DNA from 2 places in the Variovorax nivicola genome. Region 1 is predicted to be linked to the other one. Evidence: predicted binding sites of a transcription regulator. Region 1 holds the regulator's gene; the other holds the start of a gene.
What was found. Region 1 encodes sigma-54, which starts transcription at its own class of promoters, with help from an activator protein. Its sites were predicted from a motif close to TGGCANGNAANCTGCTTT; they were not measured.
Positions count from the first base shown of each region.

Region 1 (8,636 bases):
CTGGCCGTGACGAACCACATCACCCAGAACGTTGCCGCGGTGCCTTTCCTGTGGGTGCTGCCGCTGTCGCTGTACCTGCTGACCTTCGTCCTGTGCTTCGAGAGCGACCGCTGGTACCGGCGCGGCGTGTTCCTGCCGCTGGCGGCCGTCATGCTGCTGCTGTGCGCCTTCGGCCTGCAGCATCACATCGGCGCCGAAGTCCGCATCGCGCTGCCGCTGTATGTGTCGGGGCTGTTCGTGCTGTGCATGTTCCTGCACGGCGAAACCGCGAAGCTGCGGCCGGGGCCGCGCTACCTCACGCGCTTCTATCTGATGATGTCGCTCGGCGGGGCGCTGGGCGGGGTGACGGTCGGGCTGGTCGCGCCGCATGTGCTGGTGGCGTACTACGAGCTGGGGCTCGGCCTGATGCTGACCGCGCTGGCGGCCGCGGCTGTGCTGCGTCAGCGGGTGTGGCTGCGGGTCTGCTGCGTGGTGCTGGCCGCGTGCTGCACGCTCTTCCTGCTGCTGCAGGTCGGCAGCGACCGGTCGGGCGCGCGCAGCCTGCAGCGTAATTTCTATGGGGCGCTGCTGGTCTACGACACGACGGGCGATCCGCCGTCCGACAACGTGCGTCAGCTGGCGCATGGGTCGATCAAGCACGGCTCGCAGTTCCTGGACCCGGAGCGTCGGCACGAGCCCACCACCTACTACGGCGAGACCTCGGGCATCGGCCGCGCAATCGACTCTGCGCCGTCCGCGCCGCGCCGCGTGGGCCTGATCGGGCTGGGAGCCGGCACGCTCGCGACCTACGGCCGCAGCGGCGACGTCTACCGCTTCTACGAGATCAATCCGCAGGTGTTCGCGCTGGCGGACAAGGAATTCAGCTTCCTGCGCGACAGCGAGGCGCGCATCGAACGCGTGCTCGGCGATGCGCGCCTGGCGCTGGAGCGAGAGCCGGCGCAGGGTTTCGACGTGCTCGCGGTCGACGCCTTTTCAGGTGACTCGGTGCCGGTGCACCTTCTCACGGCCGAGGCGATGGACGTGTACCTGCGCCACATGAAGCCCGACGGCGTGATCGCCTTTCACGTGACCAACCGGTTCCTGGCGCTCGCGCCCGTGATCGCCAAAGTGGCCGAGGCCCGGGGGCTGCACGCGGTGCTGGTGCACGACGAGGCCGAGCAGTCCGATTGGCTGCATCGCACCGACTGGGTGCTGGTCGCGCGCGATCCGCAGGTGCTGGCGCGCGAGCTGATACGGGAGGCCGCGACGCCGATCGCCACGAAGCCCGGGCAGCGGCCCTGGACCGACGACTTCAACAACCTGCTGGGCGTGCTGAAGTAGCGAACACCGGCTCAGCCATGAAAAAGGCCCGCACGTGGCGGGCCTCTTTTCACAATTGTCAGTGCAGCGTGGCTTCAGGCCTTGGCGTCTTTCTCGCACTTCTTGATGAAGCTGTTCTTGGCGGCGCCGGCCAGTGCCTTGCCGTTCTTGTCGACGGCCTTGGCAGCGCAGGCGGGAGCCGCTGCAGCCTTGGTGTCTTTCTCGCACTTCTTGATGGAGCTGGCCTTGGCCGCGCCTGCCAGTGCCTTGCCGTTCTTGTCCACAGCCTTGGTTTCGCAGCTTGCGCCGGCGGCGGCAGCGGGTGCAGCAGCGGCGGCGGGGGCTGGTGCCGGGGTGGCGGCCTTGTCTTGAGCCTGTGCGGCGCCGAAGGAAAGGCAAAGGCCCAGTGCGACCAGGGAAAGGAGCTTCTTCATGGTGATGTGTCCTCGCAAGGTTGAGTTGTGACAGGTTCCCCGCCTCGGGGCAGACCATCGTAACGGGCGAAGACAGGGATCGGATGACCATCGTCAACTGCTCTCGGGTTTGCCCCCGGTAAAATTCCCGGATGCTATTGGTCAAACAGGAGCTGCTCGCGGCGCTCGCGAACACGCTCGAATCCTTCTCGCCCGGCGCTGGCTCCAAAGCCGCGTTCGAGTCACCCAAGGTGGCTGCGCATGGCGATTTCGCCAGCACGGCCGCCATGCAGCTCGCCAAACCGCTGGGGCGCAAGCCCCGCGAACTGGCCGAGCAACTGAGCGCTGCGCTGCTCGCCACCCCCGCTTTCGGCCAATGGGTCGAGGCCATCGAGATCGCCGGCCCCGGCTTTCTCAACATCCGCCTGAAGACGACGGCCAAGCAGCAGATCGTGCGCGAGGTGCTGTCGGCCGGGAATACTTTCGGGCAGCAGCCGGCCACCGGCGAGAAGGTGCTGGTCGAGTTCGTCTCTGCCAACCCGACCGGCCCGTTGCACGTCGGCCACGGCCGCCAGGCCGCGCTGGGCGACGCCATCTGCAACCTGCGCGCCTCGCAGGGCGAAAGCGTTTGGCGCGAGTACTACTACAACGACGCCGGCGTGCAGATCCAGACGCTGGCCACCAGCACGCAGCTGCGCGCCCGTGGCTTCAAGCCCGGCGACGCCGAATGGCCCAGCGGCGAGAAGGCCCCGGCCTATAACGGCGACTACATCGCCGACATCGCCGAAGACTTCAAGGCGAAGAAGACCGTCAAGTCGGAAGACCGCGAAGTCACCGCCAGCGGCGACATCGACGACCTCGACGCGATCCGCGAGTTCGCCGTGGCCTATCTGCGCCGCGAGCAAGACCTGGACCTGCAGGCCTTCCGCGTGCATTTCGACCAGTACTACCTGGAGTCCAGCCTCTACACCAGCGGCCGCGTCGAAGCCGCGGTGCAGAAGCTCGTGGCCGCTGGCAAGACCTACGAACAAGACGGCGCGCTGTGGCTGAAGTCGACCGACTACGGCGACGACAAAGACCGCGTGATGAAGAAGCAGGACGGTACGTACACGTACTTCGTACCCGACGTGGCGTACCACATCGCCAAGTGGGAGCGCGGCTTCCACAAGGTCATCAACATCCAGGGCACCGACCACCACGGCACCATCGCCCGAGTGCGCGCCGGCCTGCAGGCGGCGGGCGAAGGCATTCCCCAGGGCTACCCCGACTACGTGCTGCACACCATGGTGCGCGTGATGAAGGGTGGCGAAGAGGTCAAGATCAGCAAGCGCGCCGGCAGCTACGTCACGCTGCGCGACCTGATCGAGTGGACCAGCACCGACGCCATCCGCTTCTTCCTGCTCAGCCGCAAGCCCGACACCGAATACACCTTCGACGTCGACCTCGCGGTGACGAAAAACAACGACAACCCGGTTTATTACGTGCAGTACGCGCATGCGCGCATCTGCTCGGTGCTGGCCGGCTGGGGCGGCGACGCCGCCACGCTCAAGGACGTCGACCTGTCGCCGCTCGAAAGCCCGGCCGCCCAGGCGCTGATGCTGCTGCTGGCCAAGTACCCGGCCATGCTGACGGCTGCGTCGAAGGACTTCGCCCCGCACGACGTCACGTTCTACCTGCGCGAGCTGGCCGCCAGCTACCACAGCTACTACGACGCCGAGCGCATCCTGGTCGACGACGAAAAGGTCAAGCTGGCCCGCCTGGCGCTGGTCGCCGCGACCGCGCAGGTGCTGCACAATGGCCTCGCGATTCTCGGCGTCAGTGCGCCGAGCAAGATGTGAACCTCCTCACCATGAAGAAGACAACCAGACAACGCGGCAACATCGTCATCGGCCTGATCATCGGGCTGGTGCTCGGCCTGGGCGTCGCGCTGGGCATCGCGGTCTACGTGACCAAGGTGCCGATCCCGTTCGTGACCAAGACGCAGCGCGGCGGCGCCGAGCAGGACGAGGCCGAAGCCCGCAAGAACCGCGATTGGGACCCGAACGCGCCGCTGGCCGGCAAGGCAGGCGCCGCCAAGCCGGCGCCCGCACCCACCGGCCCGGTTAACCCCGTCACCGGCGAGCCGGCAACTACCGCCGTGGCCCCGGTCACCGCACCACCCACGACCGCACCGCCGGTGCCCGTGGTGGTGGCGCCCAAGCCGCCTCGCACGGCGCCGGTGCCGGCCGAAGCCAACGCCCTGCCGCCGTCGAACGATCCGCTGGGCGACCTGGCCCGGGCGCGCTCGGGCGGCGGTGCCAGCTCCGGCAGCACGACCACCGCGTCGGCCGCACCGAGCAGCAACAGCAACGCCGGCAGCAGCAGTTCGGGCCCCGATCCGTTCATGTACTTCGTGCAGGCCGGCGCCTTCCGCACCACCGACGACGCCGAGGCGCAGCGCGCCAAGCTGTCGCTGATGGGCGTCGAGGCCAAGGTCACCGAGCGCGAGCAGGCGGGCCGCACCGTCTACCGCGTGCGCGCCGGCCCCTTCAACAAGAAGGACGACGCCGACCGCCTCAAGGAGCGGCTCGACGGCGGCGGCATGGATTCGGCCCTGGTTCGTGTGCAGCGCTGACCCGGCAGCCGACACAAATAGCCCCTAAGCTTCGCCGCGCGGTGTTTGCCGCCACCATCCACTGCCTCGGGCGCGCCGGACACGGGGGAACTCCCCGCCGCGCGCCGGCTCAGTCTGCCGTAACAACTGGAGAGCTCTTTCAATGAAACGTCGTGACTTTTCGCTGGCCGCCACTTCGCTCGGGCTGCTGTCCCTGGCCGCCAACCCGGCCCACGCCCAGGCGCGTGCACCCAAGGCCGGCACCGAGTACCTGGTGCTCGACAAGCGCGTGCCGGTCGACGCGCCCGCCGGCAAGATCGAGGTGGTCGAGTTCTTCTCGTACAACTGCCCACATTGCAACGACTTCGAGCCGGCGCTGGAAGCCTGGATCAAGACGGTGCCCAAGGAAGTTGCTTTCCGCCGCATCCCGGTGCCTTTCGTGGGCAACGACGTCGAAGCCAAGCAGCGCCTGTACTACGCGCTCGAAGCCATGGGCAAGGTCGACGAATATCAGCCGAAGGTGTTCAACGCGATCCACGCGCAGCGCCAGAACGTGAACGGCGACGCCAACATCATTGCCTGGGCCACCGCCAACGGCCTGGACGGCGCCAAGTTCAAGGAAACCTTCACTTCCTTCGGCGTGGCCAGCAAGGCCAAGCGCGCCTCGCAAATGACCGACGCCTACAAGGTGGCTGGCGTGCCGGCAATGGCCGTGGCCGGCCGCTGGTATGTGGACGGCGAAACCGCCGGCAACATGACCAAAGTGCTTCAGGTCGTGAACTATCTGATCGGCGAAGCGAAGAAGGGCTGACCCCCCAAGATCGCGGCCCGGCGGAGCCGGTTCCGCGGTGTTCCCGGAAGGAATCCAGGAAGAAAGTCAAGCCCGCATCGGCGGGCTTTTTCATCTGTGCGTGCGGGGCTGACGCAATCAGCCGCATACAATGCCGAGCAAGTTTCGTGCCTCTATGACATTGCACTCTCACCCCACCACTCCCTTCCTCCGTCGCATCGGCCGCTTGGCCGCCGGCGCGCTGTTGCTGGCCGGCCTTGCCTCGGGCGCCCTGGCCGAGACCGCCGACCGCACCAAGCCGATGAACATCGAGTCGGACTCGATGCGCTACGACGACCTGAAGCAGACCAGCGTGTTCACCGGTAACGTGCTCGTTACGAAGGGCACGATCATCATCCGCGGCGCGCGCATGGACGTACGCCAGGACCCCGAGGGCTACCAGTACGGCGTGGTCACGGCGGCACCGGGCAAGCGGGCCTACTACAAGCAGAAGCGCAATGCGCCCGACGAGTGGATCGAGGGCGAGTCGGAAGTCATCGAGTACGACAGCCGCGCCGACAACGTCAAGTTCATCCGCAACGCCACCATGCGCCGCCTGCTCGGCGCCACGCCGAACGACGAGAGCCAGGGCGCGTTGATCGTCTACGACCAGAGCAACGACACCTACACGGTCAACGGTTCCACCGTGCCGCCGAACACCGCCGTCAACGCGTCCACCCCGGGCGGGCGCGTCAAGACCATCCTGACCCCCAAGGCCGCCACCGCACCGGCGGCCGGTGCTTCGGCTCCGGCCGGCGCGAAGGCGCCGCCGCCAGCGCCCACGCCGGCACCAGGCAAGGGCCTGCGCCAGAGCACCACGCTCAGTGACCAGGGAGAAACCCGCAAGTGATCGAAACCGCTGGAACGCAGGACGCCAACGGCGCACCGGGCAGCCGCCTGGTCGCGCGCGGCCTGAAGAAGAGCTACGGCAGCCGCACGGTCGTGAAAGACGTCTCGCTCGACGTGCAAAAGGGCGAAGTCGTCGGGTTGCTCGGGCCGAACGGCGCGGGCAAGACCACCTCGTTCTACATGATCGTGGGGCTGGTGCGCGCCGACGCGGGCGACATCACCATCGACGGCGAGCCCATCGCCCACATGCCGATCCACCGCCGCGCCCGCATGGGCCTGAGCTACCTGCCGCAGGAAGCCTCGATCTTCCGCAAGCTCACGGTCGAGGAAAACGTGCGCGCCGTGCTCGAGCTCCAGATGGAGCCCGACGCGAACGGCAAGATGGCGCCGTTGTCGAAGCAGCACATGGACGAGCGCCTGGCCGAGCTGCTGGCCGACCTGCGCGTCGACCACCTGCGCGATTCGCCGGCGCTTGCGCTGTCGGGCGGCGAGCGCCGCCGCGTCGAAATTGCGCGCGCGCTGGCTACGCAGCCACGCTTCATCCTGCTGGACGAGCCCTTCGCCGGCATCGACCCGATCGCGGTGATCGAAATCCAGCGGATCATCAGTTTCCTGAAGGAGCGCGGCATCGGCGTGCTCATCACTGACCACAACGTGCGTGAAACGCTGGGCATCTGCGATCACGCGTTCATCATCAGCGACGGGCATGTGCTGGCACAAGGCACACCCTCGGAGATCGTCGACAACGCCGAAGTACGCAGGGTGTACTTGGGCGAACACTTCCGCATGTAAGGGCGGGAGCGGTTCCCATGAAGCAAGGGCTATCCCTTCGCGTCTCGCAGCATCTGGCGCTGACGCCGCAGCTGCAGCAGTCGATCAGGCTGCTCCAACTCTCCACGCTCGAACTGAGCCAGGAGGTGGAGCAGATGCTCGACGAGAACCCGTTCCTCGAGCGCACCGCGGAAGAAGCGGCGCGCGAGGAGTTCGGGCTCGACACGGCCGATGCCCCGGTACCGCGCGATGACGGCGGTGATAGCGGCGACGGCGAGAGCGACTTCGCTTCGCCCGCCGCCAGCGCGTCCACTGCTTCCACCGAAACCAGCACCACCACCACGGCCGACACCGACGGCCCCGCCGCCGAAATCGCCGAGCGCGAGCCCGACTGGGAAGGCGACGGCACCGTCGACATGGCGCCCGACGACAGCGAATGGGGCAGCGACGCGCCTGCGCGCCAGAACAACCTGGGCGACGACGAACGCGCCGACGCCACCGAACTCGCGCGCAGCCAGGAATCGCTGCAGTCCTTCCTGCACCGCCAGGCGCTGAGCCTGCGCCTGAACGAAAACGACAGCGCCGCGCTGCGCTTTCTCATCGAATCGCTCAACGACGACGGCTACCTCGAAGACTCGCTGCCCGCGCTGGCCTCGGGCCTGGCCGGCGACGACAACGACCAGTTCGACGACCTCGTGCACCACTTTCAGGTGGCGCTCGGCCTGCTGCAGAGCCTGGAGCCCGCCGGCGTCGGCGCGCGCGACCTAGGCGAATGCCTGGGCATCCAGCTGCGCGCCCTGGCCCGCGAGGACGAGACCGAGCAAGAGGAGCTGGTCCGCAAGATCGCCATTGCCATCTGCAAGCAGCCAATGGAGCTGCTTGCGCGCCGCGACTTCAAGCGCCTGGCCACGCTCACCCGCAGCAATGAGGAACTGGTGCGCTCGGCGCTGCAGATCATTGCGCGGCTCGAGCCCAAGCCGGGCCGGCGCTTCGTGGACGTCGAGCGCAACATCGTCATTCCCGACGTGATCGTCACCAAGACGGGCCGCGGCACCAACGTGAAGTTCCGCGTCATGCTGAACCCCGAGGTCATGCCACGCCTGCGCGTGCACGACATCTACGCCGGCGCGCTCAAGTCGCACAAGGGCGAAGGCAGTCAGGCGCTGTCGCAGCGGCTGCAGGAGGCGCGCTGGTTCATCAAGAACATCCAGCAGCGCTTCGACACCATCCTGCGCGTGAGCAACGCCATCGTCGAGCGGCAGAAGAGCTACTTCGTGCACGGCGAACTCGCGATGCGGCCGCTGGTGCTGCGCGAGATTGCCGACGAACTGGGCCTGCACGAATCGACCATCTCGCGCGTGACCACCGCCAAGTACATGGCCACGCCCTTCGGCACGGTCGAGCTCAAGTACTTCTTCGGCTCGGCACTGGGTACCGAGACCGGCGGCAATGCGTCGAGCACCGCGGTGCGCGCGCTGATCAAGCAGTTCGTCAGCTCGGAGAGCATCAAGAAGCCGCTGTCGGACAGCCAGATCTCCGAGATGCTGAAGGAGCAGGGCATCGAGTGCGCGCGCCGCACCGTGGCCAAGTACCGCGAGGCGCTGCGCATCGCGCCCGCCAACCTTCGCAAGGCCCTGTAGAAAGCCACCGATGACCCGTCGCCTGCTGTCGCTTTCGCGTTGTGGGCACTGGGTTTTCGTCATGGCGGCGGTCTTGCTGTTCGCCGGCTGCGCCACATTGCCCGACGAGGCGCCGCGACCGCCCACCAAGGCCATGGCCGTCTCGGCCGACACCGCCCTCGGCAAGATCGCGCTGGCCTCGCAGCCCGACCCCGACCTGAGCGGCTTCCGCCTCATGCCCGGCGGCGACTTCGCCTTCGACA
Region 1 covers NZ_JBPJZK010000010.1:175,371-184,006, reverse strand. Annotated here, with positions in the region: gene ACSFBF_RS30445 (spermidine synthase) at 1-1,320, shown strand, start outside; gene ACSFBF_RS30440 (hypothetical protein) at 1,395-1,733, opposite strand; gene argS (arginine--tRNA ligase) at 1,865-3,550, shown strand; gene ACSFBF_RS30430 (SPOR domain-containing protein) at 3,562-4,326, shown strand; gene ACSFBF_RS30425 (thiol:disulfide interchange protein DsbA/DsbL) at 4,469-5,116, shown strand; gene lptA (lipopolysaccharide transport periplasmic protein LptA) at 5,271-5,984, shown strand; gene lptB (LPS export ABC transporter ATP-binding protein) at 5,981-6,775, shown strand; gene rpoN (RNA polymerase factor sigma-54) at 6,793-8,394, shown strand; gene ACSFBF_RS30405 (phospholipase D family protein) at 8,405-8,636, shown strand, end outside.

Region 2 (4,651 bases), on a different contig from region 1:
CATGCCCACAGCGTGACCGAGGCCGAAGCCTTCAACCGCAGCCTGCTCGACTTTCTTTCGCGGGTCAGCACACCCGCCGTTCCCGCATGACCACCACTCTTGCATCCACACTCGACGACGCCGCACTGTCGCTGCTCTTCACCGGCGCGCGCAGCCACAACGGCTGGACCGACGAACCGGTCACCGACGCACAGCTGCAGCAGATCTACGCACTCGCGAGCCTCGGCCCCACATCGGCCAACTGCTCGCCCGCGCGCTTCGTTTTCGTGCGCACGCCCGAAGGCAAGCAGCGCCTCGCACCCGCGCTCTCCAAGGGCAATCTCGACAAGACCATGGCCGCGCCCGTCACGGTCATCGCGGCGTGGGACCGCAAGTTCTACGACAAGCTGCCCACGCTGTTCCCGCATGCCGACGCGCGCAGCTGGTTCACCGGCAGCCCTGAGGCCGCGCACGAGACCGCCTTTCGCAATGCCAGCCTGCAGGCGGGCTACCTGCTGCTCGCGGCGCGCGCGGTCGGTCTCGATGCCGGTCCGATGTCGGGCTTCGACAAGGCGAAGGTCGACGCGGCCTTCTTCGAGGGCACCGACTGGACCGTCAACTTCCTCATCAACCTGGGCCATGGCGATGCGTCGAAGGTGTTCGGCCGCCTGCCGCGGCTGCCCTTCGACGAGGCCTGCGTGCTGGCCTGAAGGAGTCGTCACGACATGCTGAACGCCATGGCCTCCCATGCTTCTTCATCGAACCCCGCCGGCCTGCCGCCGGGCTTGCCGAAGGCCGACTATCGCAATGCGATGGCCCGGCTGGGCGCGGCGGTGAACATCATCACCACCGACGGCCCCGCGGGCCGCGCCGGCTTCACCGCATCGGCCGTGTGCAGCGTGACCGACGAGCCGCCGACGCTGCTGGTGTGCCTCAATCGTTCGGCCTCGGTGTACCCGGCGTTCAAGACCAACGGCGTGCTGTGCGTGAACGTGCTGGCCGCGGGGCACCAGTCGCTCTCGACATTGTTCGGTGGCAAGACACCGATGGACGAGCGCTTCGCCGCCGGCAACTGGAGCCGCAAGACCACCGGCTCGCCGATGCTCGACGACGCGGCCGTGTCCTTCGACTGCCGTGTGGTGCATGCGACGAGCGCGGGCACGCACGACGTGCTGTTCTGTGAGGCAGTGGCCATCGCCATCGGTGGTGCGACGCAGGGCCTCATCTACTTCGACCGGCGCTATCACGAGATCGCAGCGCCACCGCATTGACATCCTCCCGGATCAGCGCGGCGTGATGCCTTGAAGAAAGATGCGCTGCACGTTCTCAACAGTGCGCTCGAAGAACGCCTCATCGTCCAGCGTGTGCCCAGACAGCGCCTGCACCTGCACGCCGAAGTCCGCGTAGTGCTGCGTCACCGCCCACAGCGCGAAGATCAGGTGATGCGGATCGACGGGCGCCAGCTTGCCCGCCTCGACCCACGCGCGGATCACCTCCGACTTTTTCTCCACCAGCGTGCGCAGTTCGCGGTCGAGCTCATCGCGCAGCAGCGGCGCACCCTGGATCATTTCCAGGCAAAAGAGCCGTGACGCATCGGGCCGGTCGCGCGAGACCACCAGTTTGCGGCGGATGTAGTCGCCAATGGCTTCGGCCGGGTCCTGCTCTGCGCTGAAGCCGCGCAGCGGTTCGAGCCACAGCGCGAGCAGATCGCGCAGCACGTTGACGTAAAGCTCCTCCTTGTTCGCGAAGTAGTAGAGCAGGTTGCTCTTCGATACATCGGCGCGTGCCGCCACCTGGTCGATCGACGTGCCGTGCAGGCCGAAGCGGGAGAACAACCCCAGCGCCGCACCGAGGATCGCGCTGCGCTTGTCCTCGATCTGGCGCAGCCGGCGGCTCACCGCAGACGCGCTGCGCACCGCGGGCTTCGCGCGCTTGCGCGCCGGGCTCTTCTCTTTGCTGCTGGCACTCGCGGCCAGCGCTTTGGTCTTCGGCATCTTCCCTCGCTCTTCTCTTGTTCGTTCGTTAGTGAATCGGTGGACAGCACAGCGCACCACTGTAAGGCCGTGGTGCATCGCCTTGCGCCGCAGCCGCCTTCGCGGCGCGTCGTTGCGCACCATGCTGACGCGACGGATGCGTTTTGTCCATTTGGTCCAACTGGCACAGACGTTGCATGGCGAAAGGCATGCCAAGCATGAGGAACCTGCCATGACCCTGCTGTCCGTCCCCATCATCGATCTAGCGCCCTACTTCGCGGGCACCGCCGAAGGCAAGGCCGAGGTCGCGAAGAAGGTCGACGAGGCCTGCCGCAGCATCGGCTTTCTCGTCATCACGAACCACGGCATTGCGCCCGAGCTGATCTCGCGCGTGTCGTCGCTCTCGCGCAGGTTCTTCGACATGCCGCTGGGTGAAAAGCGAAAGGTCGACCGCCCGCGCGAAGACGCGGTACGCGGCTACAGCGCGGTGGGCGAAGAAGGGCTCTCGTACAGCCTCGAAGAAGCCGCTCCCGGCGACCTGAAGGAATCGTTCTCGATCGGCCCGTCGAACGTGCCGCAAGACGACTACCACCGCGGCCCCGCCGCCGGCCCGCACTTCGAGCCCAACAGCTGGCCGCCCATCGAGGGCTTCCGCGAAGCCTACGAAGGCTACTTCGAGGCGATGAGCGATCTCTCTCGCTCGCTGATGCGCGTCTTTGCGCTCGGCCTCTCGCTGCCCGAGACCTTCTTCGACGACAAGATCGACAAACACATCAGCATGTTTCGTGTGCTGAGCTATCCGCCGCAGCGCGAGCAGCCGCTGCCCGGCCAATTGCGCGCGGGCGCGCACAGCGACTACGGCAGCCTCACCATCGTGCTGCCCGACGACAAGGGCCTGCAGGTGTTCAACAAGGCCGGCCAGTGGGTCGACGTGCCTCAGGTCGAAGGCGGCCTGGTGGTCAACATCGCCGACCTCATGATGCAGTGGACCAACGACCAGTGGGTTTCCACGCTGCACCGCGTGATCAACCCGCCCTTCGAGATCGCCAGCACCAACCGCCGGCAATCGCTGGTGTTCTTCCACCAGCCGAACTACGACGCGATGGTCGAGTGCTTGCCTAGCTGCCTTGCGCCGGGTGAGCAGGCCAAATACGCGCCGATTTCCTCGGGCGATCACCTGACTTCGAAGTTCGTCAAGCAGACGACCTTTGGTGGCACGAAGGCGATGGCTTGAGATGACGGCCTGCTGTTCTTCGGGGTGCGATCACGCCGACGGGGTACCTTGCTCCGCGAATGTCCCCCGGCCTCCGGCCTCCTCCTTTATTTCGCTGCGCAAGGCACCCCATCGGCGTGATCGTTGTTCACTGCGGTGGTTGATCGGCCAGCACCACAGCCGCGCCCATGTGCGAATGGCGCCGGGTGCTCCCCGCAGCGAAATAAAGGAGGAGGCCGAAGGCCGGGGGACATTCGCGGAGGGGAGTACCCGGTGTCATTCGCACGCACCCCGAACAAGAACAACAGCAAACGCCCAATGAGCAACTGACATGGCCCACCTCTCCTACGTCAACGTCTTCGCAAAAGACGTGGTCGCACTCAGCGGCTTCTACCAGCGCGTATTCGGCTTCCCCGAGATCGAAGCGATCCGCTCGCCCATCTTCCGAGGACTGGACACAGGCAAGTCGAGCCTCGGCTTCAACGCACTCGATGCCTACGAGCTGCTGCATCTGAGCGAGTTCTCCGACACGCGCGGCGTGAAGTTCCTGCTGAACATCGACGTCGACAGCCAGGCCGACGTTGACCGCATGGTGCCTGTGGCGCTGGAGGCCGGCGCCACGCTTATCAAGCCACCGTACGTCACCTACTACAACTGGTACCAGTCGGTGCTGCTCGACCCCGAGGGCAATGTGTTTCGCATCAACTTCATGATGTGACGCGCACTGCATTCGCTCCTTTTCCCGTCCCCTCCTCCCTTCAAAGCCTCTCCTCAAAGGTAGTTCCATGCAGCAGTTGCGCACCCTCACTCCAGGCCTGGGCCTCGCGATGACCATCGCAGCCAGCGGCGCCTTCTTCACCACGCTGCCCGCCGCGGCCGCCGACGGCTTCACGCTGAAGGACAAGCCGAAGATCGCGATGCTCTACTTCGGTCCGAAGAACGACGGCGGCTGGACGCAGGCCTTCGACGAGGCTCGCGTGAAGATCGAGAAGGAAATCGGCCAGAAGATCCAGTTCGTCGAGAACGTGCCCGAAGACGCATCGGCCATCAAGCCCGCTGCAGAAAAGTTCATCCAGCGCGGGGCCAACATCGTGATCGGCACGGCCTTCGGATACTCCGACAGCTTCAAGGACCTGGCCGCCAAGTACCCCGATGTTGCCTTCCTCAACGGCTCGGGCACCACTAACGGCAGCAACCTCGAATCGTTCTACGGCCGCACCTACGAAAGCCAGTACCTCTGCGGCATGGCCGCCGGCGCTGCATCGAAGACCGGCAAGCTCGGCTTCGTCGCGGCCAACCCCTTCGGCGTGGTGAACTGGACCATCAACGCCTTCGCGCTCGGCGCCCAGAAGATGAACCCGAACGCCACGGTCAACGTGATCTACACCGGTGCCTGGAACGACCCGGTGAAAGAACGCGCCGCCGCCGCCGCGCTCATCGACCAGGGCGCCGACGTGATCGGCCAGCACGTCGACAGCCCCACGCC
Region 2 covers NZ_JBPJZK010000012.1:73,011-77,661, reverse strand. Annotated here, with positions in the region: gene rutD (pyrimidine utilization protein D) at 1-90, shown strand, start outside; gene ACSFBF_RS31925 (malonic semialdehyde reductase) at 87-689, shown strand; gene rutF (NADH-dependent FMN reductase RutF) at 705-1,250, shown strand; gene rutR (HTH-type transcriptional regulator RutR) at 1,263-1,973, opposite strand; gene ACSFBF_RS31910 (isopenicillin N synthase family dioxygenase) at 2,185-3,186, shown strand; gene ACSFBF_RS31905 (VOC family protein) at 3,497-3,883, shown strand; gene ACSFBF_RS31900 (BMP family ABC transporter substrate-binding protein) at 3,951-4,651, shown strand, end outside.
Region 2: ACSFBF_RS31910 (isopenicillin N synthase family dioxygenase) is a predicted target of sigma-54. The motif match lies at 2,135-2,152, and genes of this name have one in related genera.